Nitratireductor mangrovi: one gene and its partners. The protein of the gene in region 2 interacts with the protein of the main gene of each other region in a pairwise test. Links are inferred from orthologs where the notes say so. Each region holds a gene or a part of one and is shown on either strand. Other genes may lie near its edges.

Region 1 (3,755 bases), 3.3 Mb from region 2 along the record:
CGGATCTCTGGAAGCGCGAAGATCCCGCCCTCATGCGGCTCGAGATCGTCGTGCGCAGCGCCACCCGCAGCACGCGCAGCACGCCGGAAACCGAGCCGGCGCCAGCCCGCAACATCACACGGTCGTCGCAGGCAACGCTGGCGAGCGGAACCGCCGTCAGCACCAAAGCGACCCCGACGAAGCCGACTTCGGCGGACGCGGCGAAAAACCAGAGCGTGCTCGGTTCGCCGCTGGATTCGCGTTATACGTTCGATTCCTTCGTCGAGGGTCCGCCGAACCGCGTCGCCTTCGCCGCGGCCCGTACCGTGGCCGAGAGCCCGAGCGCGTCGCTGCGCTTCAACCCGCTCTTCGTCCACGCCTCCGTCGGGCTGGGCAAGACCCACCTCCTGCAGGCGATCGCCGCGGAGGCCTTGAAGCGCAATCCGCAGATGCGCGTGGTCTACCTGACCGCGGAATACTTCATGTGGCGCTTCGCAACCGCAATCCGCGACAACAACGCACTGACGCTGAAGGAGCAGTTGCGCGACATCGACCTGCTGATCATCGACGACATGCAGTTCCTGCAGGGCAAGTCGATCCAGCACGAGTTCTGCCATCTCATCAACATGCTGCTCGACAGCGCGCGCCAGGTTGTCGTCGCGGCCGACCGGCCAGCCGCCGAGCTTGAATCGCTGGAGCCCCGGGTGCGCTCGCGCCTGCATGGCGGCGTGTCGCTGGAAATGTCGTCGCCCGACATGGATATGCGGCTGCGCATGCTGCAGCAGCGGCTGGCATCGGCGCGCGTGGAAGACCAGTCGCTCGACATTCCGGCAAATGTCCTGGAGCATGTCGCGCGGGCGGTCACCGGCAGCGGGCGCGAACTCGAGGGCGCGTTCAACCAGCTGCTGTTCCGCCGTTCCTTCGAGCCGCAGCTGAGCATCGAGCGCATCGATGAACTGCTCGGCCACATGTTCCGGCCCGGCGACCCGAAGCGGGTGCGCATCGAGGACATCCAGAGGATCGTCGCACGGCACTACAACGTGTCGAAGACCGAGCTTCTGTCGAACCGGCGCACGCGCACGATCGTCAAGCCGCGCCAGGTGGCCATGTATCTGTCCAAGATCATGACGCCGCGCTCGCTGCCCGAAATCGGCCGCCGCTTCGGCGGTCGCGATCATACGACGGTGCTTCACGCGGTGCGCAAGATCGAGGAACTGTCGGGCGCCGACCAGACGCTGGCGCAGGAACTGGAACTGCTGCGCAGGCTGATCAGCGACCAGGCCTGATCTGCCCGCCGCGGCGCCGCCGCACGCGCCGCAGCTTATCCCCTGCCAATGCCCGCACGGCGCGCGCCAAAGCGCCGCGCGGGCTTGCCTTCGCGGGGCTTTTCCTGTCATTTTGGCTTGATTCCGGCCCGTCTCGGGCCGTTCTTTTCTCTGCTTCCCGGGCGAAGCTCTCCTCGGTACGAGACCATCGATGCGCGTTACACTTGAACGTTCGAATCTCCTGAAGTCGCTCAATCACGTGCACCGCGTCGTCGAGCGCCGCAACACGATTCCGATCCTGTCGAACGTCCTGCTCAAGGCCGACGGCGCCGTGCTCGAAATGAAGGCGACCGACCTCGACATCGAGGTGACCGAGGCGACGGCGGCGCAAGTGGAACAGGGTGGCGCAACGACGGTGCCGGCGCATCTGCTCTACGACATCGTGCGCAAATTGCCCGAGGGAGCGGAAGTGATGCTGAAGACCGACGAGGACGGACGGTCGATGTCGGTGATCGCCGGGCGCTCCAACTTCCGCCTGCAATGCCTGCCGCAATCGGACTTCCCCGAACTTTCGGCCGGCAGCTTCTCGCACATCTTCAGGATCGAATCGACGGCGCTCAAGGGGCTGATCGACAAGACGCAGTTTGCGATCTCGACCGAGGAGACGCGTTACTACCTCAACGGCATCTACCTGCACACGCTGGAAAGCGGCAGCGCGCTGGTGTTGCGCGCGGTCGCTACCGACGGCCACCGCCTGGCCCGGGCCGAGATCGAGGCGCCGGCCGGCTCCGAAGGCATGCCGGGCATCATCGTTCCGCGCAAGACCGTGAGCGAGTTGCAGAAGCTGGTCGACGCGCCGGACGTCAAGGTCGCCGTGGAACTGTCGGACACCAAGATCCGCTTCACCATCGGCAGCGTGATCCTGACCTCCAAGCTGATCGACGGCACGTTTCCGGATTACCAGCGCGTCATCCCGTCCGGCAACAACAAGAAGCTGGTCATCGACCGGCAGAGTTTCGCCCAGGCGGTGGACCGCGTCTCGACGATCTCCTCCGAGCGCGGCCGCGCGGTGAAGCTCGCCATCGCCGATGGTCAGGTTACGCTTACCGTGAACAATCCCGACTCCGGCAGCGCGGTCGAGGAGATACCGGCGGATTACGACGCCGACCCGATCGAGATCGGCTTCAACGCGCGCTACCTGCTCGACGTGGCCGGGCAGCTGACCGGCAGCGAGGCGAAATTCATGCTCGCCGACGCCGGCTCGCCCACGCTGATTCACGACATGGCCGACGAGCAGGCGCTTTACGTGCTGATGCCGATGCGTGTCTGATCCGGGCGGCGCGCCGCGACAGGACGCCACCGTGGCCCAGAAGCCGCCAAGGGTTTCGATAGGTAAGCTCAAGCTTACAGATTTCCGCAGCTACCGCGAGCTTTCGGTAAGCTTCGATGGCGGCGCGGTGGTGCTGACCGGCGAGAACGGGGCCGGCAAGACCAACCTCCTCGAAGCGATTTCGTTGCTGACGCCCGGGCGCGGGCTGCGGCGGGCCGCCTATGCCGACGCGGTGCGCGAAGGTGCGGGGGGTGGCTTTGCCGTCCATGCCTCCATCGACGGCCCCGACGGCGCGGTCGAGATCGGCACCGGAGCGGGCGGACCGCCAAATGGCGAAAGCGAGGGCGGCCGCAAGGTGCGTATCAACGGCGCGCCGGCGCGCTCGGCCGACGAGATGCTCGAATGGCTGCGGGTGATGTGGCTGACGCCGGCGATGGACGGGCTCTTCACCGGGCCGGCCTCGGACCGGCGGCGCTTCCTCGACCGGCTTGTCCTGACGATCGACCCGGCGCACGGCCAGCGCGCGCTCGACTACGAGAAGGCGATGCGGGGCCGCAACCGGCTGCTGGCCGACAACCAGCGCGACGAGACCTGGTTCGCGGCGATCGAGGCGCAGATGGCGGAGACGGGAGCGGCGATCGCCGCCGCGCGGGTCGAGATGGTGCGCCTGCTGGCGGCAATGGTTGAAAAGACCCCGGAGGACGGCGCCTTTCCGCGCGCCGACCTGGCGATCGAAGGTTATCTCGAAGGCATCCTCGCCGAGCGCCCTGCGGTGGAGGCCGAGGAGAGTTTCCGCGAAAGGCTGGAGCGCGAGCGCGAGCGCGACCGCAGCGCCGGCCGCACGCTCGACGGGCCGCACCGCTCCGACCTGATCGTGCGCCACAGGCCGAAGGCGATGCCGGCCGCACTCTCCTCGACTGGGGAGCAGAAGGCACTGCTGGTCGGCATCGTGCTTTCGCATGCACGGCTGACCGGGGAACTGGCCGGCATGGCGCCGATCCTGCTGCTCGACGAAATCGCCGCGCATTTCGACCATCTCAGGCGGGCCGCACTTTTCGACATTCTCGACGACCTCAACGGCCAGGTGTTCATGACCGGCACGGAGGCCGACCTGTTTGCCGCGATCGACAACCGCGCCCAGTTCCTGACCGTCGCCGATGGCGCCGTGCGCGCGACCGGCT
Region 2 (5,488 bases):
TCGATCAGGGCGGCCATCCGGTCGCTGCTCTCTGACATCAAGTAGATGATCGACCGGGCGCGTTCACTTTGCGCATCCCGGGACAGCATCTGCAGGCCGCTCTTGATGGACGCCAGGGGATTTCGCAGGTCATGGCCCAGAATTGCCAGGAACTGCTCGCGCAGCCTGGCCGTCTCGCGTTCGTCGGTCAGCCCGCGCATGATCCGCAACCGCTCGTCCACCTCCTTCTCGACACGCGCCGTCAGTGATGCGTTGAGTTCGGCCAATTCGTTGCGAGCAGCCTCGGCCGCGGCTTTCGCGTTGACAAGTTCACGCTCGTAGCGGCGCCGTTCCTCCGCCTTGAGCAGGGTGACGCGCGTAAACAGCAGGTTGCCCTCGTCGTCCCGCTTCTCGACCGCACTGGCGAGAACCGCGACCCGCTGATCGCGCTTGGTCACCAGATCAAGGGCAACCTCTTCGAAAAAGCCCTGCATCCTCAGAAGCGGTGCGAAGTGGGTCTCGTAGAAGATGCGTCCTGGAACGTTCAGCAGATCGATGAAACTCCGGGCGAGGATTTCCTCCGTCGAGTAACCCAGCCAGGCAGCCAGCGTCGCATTGGCCCTGACGATCCGGCCATCGTGCCCAATAGAGAGGTAGCCGCACGGGGCGTTCTCATAGAGATCCTGCAGGTCTTCCATCGACAGGTCCCGCGCAGACCTTTCGTCAGACAAACGCCTTGATCGCCGCGACGACCTCTTTCGGGGCGCTGAGGTTGGGACAATGGCCGGTCGCGTCGAGGATGACGAGACGACTGTCCGGCAGGGCACGATGAACATATTCGCCGACCTGCTGGCCTGCGATGACATCCTCCTTGCACTGCAGCACAAGAGTCGGCACGCGCAACTTCGGCAAGTCTTCGCGATTGTCCGACATGAAGGTCACGCGAGCGAACTGCTTGGCGATTTCCGGATCGGTGCGGCAAAAGCTGTTGACCAGTTCCTCGGCCAGTTCAGGCCTGTCGGCGTTGCCCATGATGACCGGCCCCATTGCCGCCGACCAGCCCATGTGATTGTCGTCGAGAAACTCCAGCAGTTCATCGATCTGGGCCTCGGTGAAACCGCCCGAATAGCCGGCATCGTCGATGTAGCGTGGGGAGGGACCGACGAAAACCATGCCGCCGAACAATCCGGGCACCTCGATCGCAGCGAGCATGCCGATCATCGCGCTCACGGAGTGGCCGACGAAGATTACGTCGCGCAGGTCCAGTTCCCGGCAAATTTCGACGATGTCGGCCGCGTAGCCAGTGAGGTCGGCATATTTTGCCCGGTCATAGGCGGAAAGGTCCGACCGGCCTGCGCCGACATGGTCAAACAGGATGACCCGGAAGTCTTGCTCGAAATGCGGCGCCACGAAGCGCCACATGTTCTGGTCGCAGCCAAACCCGTGCGCGAACATCATCGGCCGACTCCCCGAGCCGGACTGCACGACATTGTTGCGTACCAGGACTGACATCGGGTCTCCTCGGCATTGGAGGCCAATGCAGGTCAAGGCGTAGGCTATACGCCGCTCAAACGCAACGAAACAGCGGTTTACCCATGGGCAGCGTTACACCAGTTCGACCTCGACCACGCCGGGCACGGCGCGCAGGGCAGAGGCGATCTGCGGCGAGATGCGGTAGCGGTCGGCAAGCGCGATCTCGACCTCGCCGGCGCCGCCCGCCTTGATCAGGATCAGCGAGACCTCGCCTTCGCCGCGCTGGCCGAGCTGGTTGGCGAGCGCCGAGACCGGCGCGGAATCGCGCAGATAGATGCGCAGCGCCTTTTGCAGCCGGCTTGCCTCGTCTTCCAGCGACTGTACCGTCTGGATGCGCAGATTGATGCCCTCCGGCCGGTCCTCGGCCGCAACCGTGATGACGACCGAGGTGCCGGCCTCGAGCAGGTCGCGGTATTGCGCCAGCGTTTCTGAAAAAAGCACCGCCTCGAACTGGCCGGTGGTGTCGGAAAAGTTCACCACGCCCATCTTGTTGCCGGTGCGGGTCTTGCGCTCCTGCTTCGAGGTGACCGTGCCGGCCAACCGCCCGGCCGAGGCGCCGCGCTTGACCGCCGCGGAAAACTCGGCCCAGTTCTGGACCCGCATCTTTTCCAGCGCGGCGCGGTATTCGTCGAGCGGATGGGCCGACAGGTAGAAGCCAACGGCCTGGAACTCGCGGTGCAGCCGTTCGGCCGGCAGCCACGGATCGACCGCCGGCAGGCGCAGCGGTTCGGGCGCGCCGGCAAGCGCGCCGCCGAAGATGTCGGCCTGGCCGGAGATCGCGTTCTCGGCCGCGCGCTGGGCGAGCCCCATCATCAGCTCGACGCCGGCGAACATCGCGGCGCGGTCGCGGCCGAAGCAGTCGAGCGCGCCGGCCTGGACGAGGCTTTCCAGCACCCGCTTGCCGACGATGCGCGGGTCGACACGCTCGCAGAAATCCTCAAGGCTCGCGAACGGCTTTTCGTTGCGCCGTTCGACGATGTGCTCGACGGCGGCGTCGCCGACGCCCTTGATGGCGGCCAGCGAATAGAAGATGCGGTTTTCGCCGACCTCGAAATCGCGATGCGAGGTCATGACGGAGGGAGCCACCACGTCGATTCCGAGGCGGATCGCGTCCTGGCGGAAGTCGGCCAGCTTGTCGGTGTTCGCCATGTCGAGCGTCATCGATGCGGCGATGAACTCGACCGGGTGATGCGCCTTCATCCAGGCGGTCTGGTAGGAGACGATGGCGTAGGCGGCGGCGTGCGACTTGTTGAAGCCGTAGTCGGCGAACTTGGCCAGAAGGTCGAAGATGAAATCGGCCTGGCCCTTGGCCACGCCTCGCTCGACCGCGCCGGTGACGAAGCGCTCGCGCTGCTTGTCCATTTCGGCGCGGATCTTCTTGCCCATGGCGCGGCGCAGCAGGTCGGCTTCGCCGAGCGTGTAGCCGGCAAGCTCCTGGGCGATCTGCATCACCTGCTCCTGGTAGACGATGACGCCTTGCGTCTCCTTCACCAGATGGTCGATCTTGGGATGGATCGAGACCATCTCCTCCTCGCCGTGCTTGCGGGCGTTGTAGGTGGGGATGTTCTCCATCGGGCCCGGCCGATAAAGCGCGACCAGCGCGATGATGTCCTCGATGCAGTCGGGCTTCATGCCGATCAGCGCCTTGCGCATGCCGGCCGATTCCACCTGGAAGATGCCGACCGTCTCGCCGCGCGACAGCATGGCGTAGGTGTCCGGATCGGCGAGCGGGATCTTGGCGAGGTCGACGTCGATGCCCTTGCGGCGGATGAGTTTTACGCCGGTCTCCAGCACCGTCAGCGTCTTCAGGCCGAGGAAGTCGAACTTGACCAGCCCGGCGTCCTCGACCTTTTTCATGTTGAACTGGGTGACCGGCATGTCGGAGCGCGGGTCGCGGTACATCGGCACCAGTTCCGACAGCGGTCGGTCGCCGATGACGATGCCGGCGGCGTGGGTGGAGGCGTGGCGGTAGAGCCCCTCGAGCTTCTGGGCGATCTCCAGAAGCTGCTCGACGATCGGCTCCTTCTCCGTCTCCTCGGCAAAGCGCGGCTCGGCGGCGATCGCGTCGGCGAGCTTGACCGGGTTGGCGGGATTGGCCGGCACCAGCTTTGTCAGCCTGTCGACCAGCCCGTACGGCATCTGAAGCACGCGGCCGACATCGCGCAGCACGGCGCGCGCCTGCAGCGTTCCGAAGGTGATGATCTGCGCGACCTGGTCGCGGCCGTATTTTTCCTGGACGTAGCGGATCACCTCGTCGCGCCGGTCCTGGCAGAAGTCGATGTCGAAGTCGGGCATCGAGACGCGGTCGGGGTTGAGGAAGCGCTCGAACAGCAGCGAGAAGCGCAGCGGGTCGACGTCGGTGATGGTGAGCGCATAGGCGACCAGCGAGCCCGCGCCCGAGCCGCGACCGGGCCCGACCGGAATGTCGTGCGCCTTGGCCCATTTGATGAAGTCGGCGACGATCAGGAAGTAGCCCGGATATTTCATGCGCTCGATGATGGCGAGCTCGTGTTCCAGACGCTGGCGGTAGTCGTCCTCGCCGTAGCCGGCGCTGAGCCCCAGCGTTTCAAGGCGATGCGCGAGGCCTTCGCGCGCCTGGCGCTTGAGCTCGTCGGCCTCGGCCTTCTCGGCAACCTCGGCGTCGTCGGCGGAGCCGGCGGTGAAACGCGGCAGGATCGGGGCGCGGTTCTTCGGAAAGTAGGAGCAGCGCAGCGCGATCTCGACCGTATTGTCGATCGCCTCCGGCAGGTCGGCGAAGAGCGCTGCCATCTCGGCCTGGCTTTTCAGGTGGTGGTCGGGGGTGAGCTTGCGACGCTCGTCGACGGCGATCACCGTGCCCTCGGCGATGGCGATCAGCGCGTCATGGGCCTCGTAGTCGTCGCGGGTCGGGAAAAACGCTTCGTTGGTGGCGACCAGCGGCAGTTCGTGACGGTAAGCCAGTTCGACGGTCGCCGCTTCGACAGCGCGGTCGTAGCCGTCATAGCGCTGCAGCTCGACGTAAAGCCGGTCGCCGAAGATCTCCTTGAGTTTCAAAATTCGCTGCTCGGCGAGCGGCGCGTGGTCGGCGGCCAGCGCCCGTCCGACCGGGCCGCCGGGGCCGCCGGAAAGGCAGATGACGCCTGCGGCATGCTCCGCGATCCAGGAGGCCGTCACGTGGACCGGCGCGCCGGCCGGCGTGTCGAGATAGGCCCGGCTCACCAGCCGTACCAGATTGGCGTAGCCCTGCTCGTCGGCGGCGATCAGCACAAGAGCGGCGAGGTCGGGGCGGTTGTCGCGCGAAGAACGCGAGCCGGTCGCCTCCTCACCCTCGAACAGCGTGTCGAGCTGGCAGGCGATGATCGGCTGGACACCGTCCTTGACCGCCTTCTGGGCAAATTCCAGCGCCCCGAACAGGTTGTTGGTGTCGGCGACGGCGATCGCCGGTGCCGTGTCCCTGACCGCGTGACCGACGATCTTCGCCAGCGGCAGCGCGCCTTCGAGCAGCGAATAAGCCGAATGGACGCGCAGATGGATGAAGGGCCGGGCAGGGGCCGCCGGCGCGGCCGCCGCCTGCATGGCCTCGCGCAACAGCGGATCGCGGGGAAGTCGTTCGGAGGCCATGGGTCGTTTCGCTCATGCCGGGACTCAAGGTCGAAGCCGGCATTGTTTCCGATCGCAGGGCGGCGGCCAAGGCCGATGTCGCGTTTGCCACAGGCGGTTTCGGCGGCAGGCCGGGCAAGGACAGGGCGCCGGGAGGTTGCGGACGGCAGTCAGCCCTCGCGCTGCGGGCGGCCGCGGCTGCCCTTGCCGAAGGTGTAGCCGGTCTCCACGGCCTTGGTGCCGTATTTTTCGCGCAGGCGGTCGATGGCGCCTTCGGCCAGCGCCCGCTTGTGGGCGGCGACGTCGACGAGGTCGGAGGGATCGGCCTTGTCGTCCGGCGAAAGGTCCGACACACCGATGCCGATCAGCCGGTAGCGCGTGCCGTCGGTCTCCTTGC
Region 3 (3,834 bases), 3.4 Mb from region 2 along the record:
GTCGCCATGTCGGTGCCGGGCGCGCGGCCGAGGCCGAGGTCGATGCGGCCGGGATAGAGCGCGGCCAGCGTGCCGAAGGCCTCGGCGACCATCAGCGGCGCATGGTTGGGCAGCATGATGCCGCCGGCGCCGACACGGATGGTCGAGGTCGCGGCGGCGACCTGGCCGATCACCACTGCGGTCGCCGCGCTGGCGATGCCGGGCATGTTGTGATGCTCGGCGAGCCAATAACGCTCGTAACCCCATTTCTCGGCATGCCGGGCAAGGTCGAGCGTGTTTTTCAGCGACTGCGCGACGTCGCTGCCTTCGGCGACGGGCGCGAGGTCGAGAACCGAAATCGGGATCATTCTTTCACCTTGCCTCAGCACGAGGGGACCGCGGCCGGCGCCAACCGAGCCAACGACGAGCGCGAGGCCCACCCGAGGGCTTCACGCGTCACATGCGAATCCGGCGTCGACCGGGTCCGGATCAGAACGGCAGCTTGAAGCCGGGCGGGATCGGCAGACCGGCGGTGAGTTCCTGGGTCTTCTTCTGCATCATCGCCTCGGCCTTGGCCTTGGCGTCGTTGTGGGCGGCGAGGATCAGGTCCTCAAGGATCTCGACGTCGTCCTCCTTGAACAGGGACGGGTCGACCTTGAGCGCCTTCATCTCGCCCTTGCCGCTGAGCGTGACCTGCACGAGACCGCCACCGGCCTGGCCGGAGGCCTCCATCTCGGCGATCTCCTTCTGCATGGCCTCGAACTTCGCCTGCATTTCCTTGGCCTTGCCCATAAGGCCCATCAGATCCTTCATCTTGCCGTTCCTCAATTGGTCAGGATTCGTCGTCTTCGTCGTCGCCGGGCGGCGGCGCGGGCGCCATGTCGTCCTCGGCCGCCTCCGGAATGCGCACGTCGATGATGCGCGAGCCGGGGAAGCGCGACAGGATGGCGGCCACCTCGGGGTCGGCGCGGGCGTCGAGGATGGCGCTTTCGCGCTTGCCGGCCTCGATCTCGGCGATGGTGTCGCCGCCGCGCTCGCGCGACAGCGACACGATCCAGCGCCGCCCGGTCCATTGCTGCAGCTTGGCGGTGATGTCGCCCAGAAGCGTCTTGGGCGCCTCCTCGGTGAGGCTGACCTCGAGCCGGCCCGGCTCGATCTTCACCGGCCGCACGCAGCGCTTGACCAGCACCTTGAAGGCGAGGTCGCGATGACGGTCGGCCAGCGCGGCAATGTCGGCGACCGAAGCGACACGGACGGTCTCGGCTGCCGGTTCCGGCTCGGGCGCGGCCGGGGGCGGCTCGAATTGCGGCGACGGTTCGGACGCGGCCAGCCGCAAGGTCGCAGCGCCTCCGCCATTGCCGGATGCAACCGGCGTACGCTCGGCGACCGCCCTGACGCCGCCATTGCCGGACGGCTGGGGCGCGCGGCGCGGCGCGGCGCCCGCCGGGACGGCAGCATCGCCGCCGGCCTCGAGCCCCTTCAGCGCCTCGTCGAGCGTCGGCAAGGTGGCGGCGTGCGCAAGGCGGATCAGCACCATTTCGCCGGCATTGACCGGACTGTTCGAGCCCTGGACCTCGGAAATGCCCTTCAACAGCATCTGCCAGGCACGCGACAGATGGCGCACGGAAAGCGCTTCGGCGAATTGCGGGCCGCGCGCGCGCTCGTCCTCGGTGAGCGAGGGATCGTCGGCCGCCTCGGGCACGTATTTCAGGCGGGTGACGAGATGGGTGAATTCGGCAAGGTCGACCAGCACCACCGCCGGGTCGGCGCCGGCGTCGTACTGGGCGCGGAACTCGCCGAGGGCCTCGGCGATCTCGCCGGCCATCAGCTTTTCGAACAGGTCGATGACGCGTGCCCGGTCGGCGAGGCCGAGCATGCCGCGCACGGTTTCGGCGGTGACGCGGCCGGCGCTGTGGGCGATCGCCTGGTCGAAGATCGACAGCGCGTCGCGCGCCGAACCCTCGGCGGCACGGGTGATCATGGCGAGTGCTGCGTCGTCGGCCTCGATCTGCTCCTTGCCGGCGATGTCGCGCAGATGGCCGACCAGCACGCCGGCCTCGATGCGGCGCAGGTCGAAACGCTGGCAGCGCGACAGCACGGTGATCGGCACCTTGCGTATCTCGGTGGTGGCGAAGATGAACTTCACATGCGGCGGCGGCTCCTCCAGCGTCTTCAACAGGCCGTTGAAGGCCTGCGTCGACAGCATGTGGACCTCGTCGATGATGTAGACCTTGTAGCGCGCCGAGACCGGGGCGTAGCGGACCTGCTCGATGATGTCACGGATGTCGTCGATGCCGGTATGGGAGGCGGCGTCCATCTCGACCACGTCGACGTGCCGGCCCTCCATGATGGCGCGGCAATGCTCGCCCTCCCCGGCAAGGTCGATCGAGGGCTGGTCGACGGCATCGGTCTTGTAGTTCAACGCGCGGGCGAGAATGCGGGCGGTGGTGGTCTTGCCGACACCGCGCACGCCGGTGAGCATCCAGGCCTGGGCGATACGGCCACTGGCGAAGGCGTTGGTGAGGGTGCGCACCATCGGCTCCTGGCCGATGAGGTCGCGGAAATCATGCGGGCGGTACTTGCGGGCGAGAACCCGGTAGGGGCCATCCTTCCGATCGGCTGTGCCGGCCTCGCTCATCGTTCGGTGTCGCTCCGTCTGCCAGTCTGAAACGCGGGCCGGCGGCCCCTTCAAATCTCGCGCGGCGGGGTGGCGGCGTCAATGCCGCGCCGGGGCCGGGCGTGGATGAAAAGGCGGGAGGCTGGCACGGTGACCCGTGCCGTGGCTCGTTAGGGCTGCTTCCTTCCGGACCTGACCCGGTTGGCGAGTGGCTCGTCCACCACCAACCTCCCGCGCCCCATATCGTCAATCCGGACGCCGAATGCAAGAGGTTCGGGGGATTCTGTATGGTCCGGTGTCGCTTCCAGCTGCTTCGCGGACACGTTCTCCCCGGCGTGGAGAGGGGCGCGATGGCAATTTCTGGCACGAATGGATTCGGGCCTTGTTCAACACAGGCCCTGATCCTTCACTCTTAGGGCGGTCCTCAAGAAAGGACTGTGCTATGGGTAGGCATTTGGAAAGCGATCCCTAAATTAGCTGGATTCATTCTGCAACTAGACGGCCCGGTTTTGCGGGCCCACGATTCTGAGGAGGACGCGCGGACTGGTTTGTCCTTCGGATACCTCGTTACCATCGAAGAATACGTCGACGCAAATTTCGCTACTGAGTTCTTTATCTCTATCTCTGACAAATCTGTAACGAGCATAAGCATAAATGATGAATCTAGCTTTAGCACGGCGAAGAAGATCCAGATCATCGTCACAGGCAAACATAGTACCGCATTCGAGAGGTGCACCGGGCGGAATCATTATTGGATTCGCCTCAGGGTTGTTAAATATCGGAATAAATTCTGGTATTTCATCGTTCATTCCAATTATTCTATTTGTTACGAATACTTCAGTGTCGCAAGCTGGCGTCCGCCCAAAATTTTGGAAAAACAAGGTAATACCAAGAGCCTCTTTTGCGATGAATCCGTCAAATTGTACGTTTTGCGCGTTCACTTTCCTGAATTTGTGCGAGTAGAGCAGCCATGGACGAAGGTCGTCGTCTCCGATTTGCTTCGTAACGACCACTGTCTCCTCAGCAGCCTTAGTGGCGCCCTTCGCTTCTTCGACGGCAGCGCCTGCGTACTGGGCGGCATCTCGCGTATGGATCAGCGTTCTCCAGATGAGAACCACGCCAATGGCAGTGAGGAGGGCAGACACGGCGGCGGCAATGAACATCCAGAAAGTCCAAGTCGCCATACTCTCTTGGGCTTCCAGGTCGGCCTTATCGCGGCGGCGTGCTTCCTCAGCTGC

What was found.
Region 1: the proteins of dnaE (region 2) and dnaN interact in binary tests that used the Escherichia coli proteins (3 or more experiments, as listed by UniProt). The link is inferred for Nitratireductor mangrovi from one-to-one orthologs.
Region 3: the proteins of dnaE (region 2) and FQ775_RS22815 interact in binary tests that used the Escherichia coli proteins (3 or more experiments, as listed by UniProt). The link is inferred for Nitratireductor mangrovi from one-to-one orthologs.

Annotation. Positions count from the first base shown.
Region 1 is NZ_CP042301.2:4,602,062-4,605,816, reverse strand. The notes cover bases 660-3,514. They hold dnaN (DNA polymerase III subunit beta), read left to right. Parts: upstream 660-1,455; coding sequence 1,456-2,574; downstream 2,575-3,514. Other genes in these bases: recF (DNA replication/repair protein RecF), read left to right, coding at 2,606-3,514; dnaA (chromosomal replication initiator protein DnaA), read left to right, coding at 660-1,265. Outside these bases: more of dnaA, read left to right, coding at 1-659; more of recF, read left to right, coding at 3,515-3,755. UniProt on the Escherichia coli protein: Confers DNA tethering and processivity to DNA polymerases and other proteins. Acts as a clamp, forming a ring around DNA (a reaction catalyzed by the clamp-loading complex) which diffuses in an ATP-independent manner freely and bidirectionally along dsDNA.
Region 2 is NZ_CP042301.2:1,290,640-1,296,127, forward strand. What follows is about bases 1,385-5,488. They hold dnaE (DNA polymerase III subunit alpha), read right to left. Parts: upstream 5,113-5,488; coding sequence 1,585-5,112; downstream 1,385-1,584. Other genes in these bases: FQ775_RS06295 (alpha/beta fold hydrolase), read right to left, coding at 1,385-1,491; FQ775_RS06305 (DNA polymerase IV), read right to left, coding at 5,262-5,488. Also shown: FQ775_RS06290 (PAS domain-containing sensor histidine kinase), read right to left, coding at 1-677; more of FQ775_RS06295, read right to left, coding at 703-1,384. UniProt on the Escherichia coli protein: DNA polymerase III is a complex, multichain enzyme responsible for most of the replicative synthesis in bacteria. This DNA polymerase also exhibits 3' to 5' exonuclease activity. The alpha chain is the DNA polymerase catalytic subunit.
Region 3 is NZ_CP042301.2:4,642,338-4,646,171, reverse strand. What follows is about bases 242-3,175. They hold FQ775_RS22815 (DNA polymerase III subunit gamma/tau), read right to left. Parts: upstream 2,672-3,175; coding sequence 812-2,671; downstream 242-811. Other genes in these bases: FQ775_RS24085 (hypothetical protein), read left to right, coding at 3,034-3,175; FQ775_RS22820 (YbaB/EbfC family nucleoid-associated protein), read right to left, coding at 469-792; FQ775_RS22825 (LLM class flavin-dependent oxidoreductase), read right to left, coding at 242-347. Also shown: more of FQ775_RS22825, read right to left, coding at 1-241; more of FQ775_RS24085, read left to right, coding at 3,176-3,834. UniProt on the Escherichia coli protein: Part of the beta sliding clamp loading complex, which hydrolyzes ATP to load the beta clamp onto primed DNA to form the DNA replication pre-initiation complex.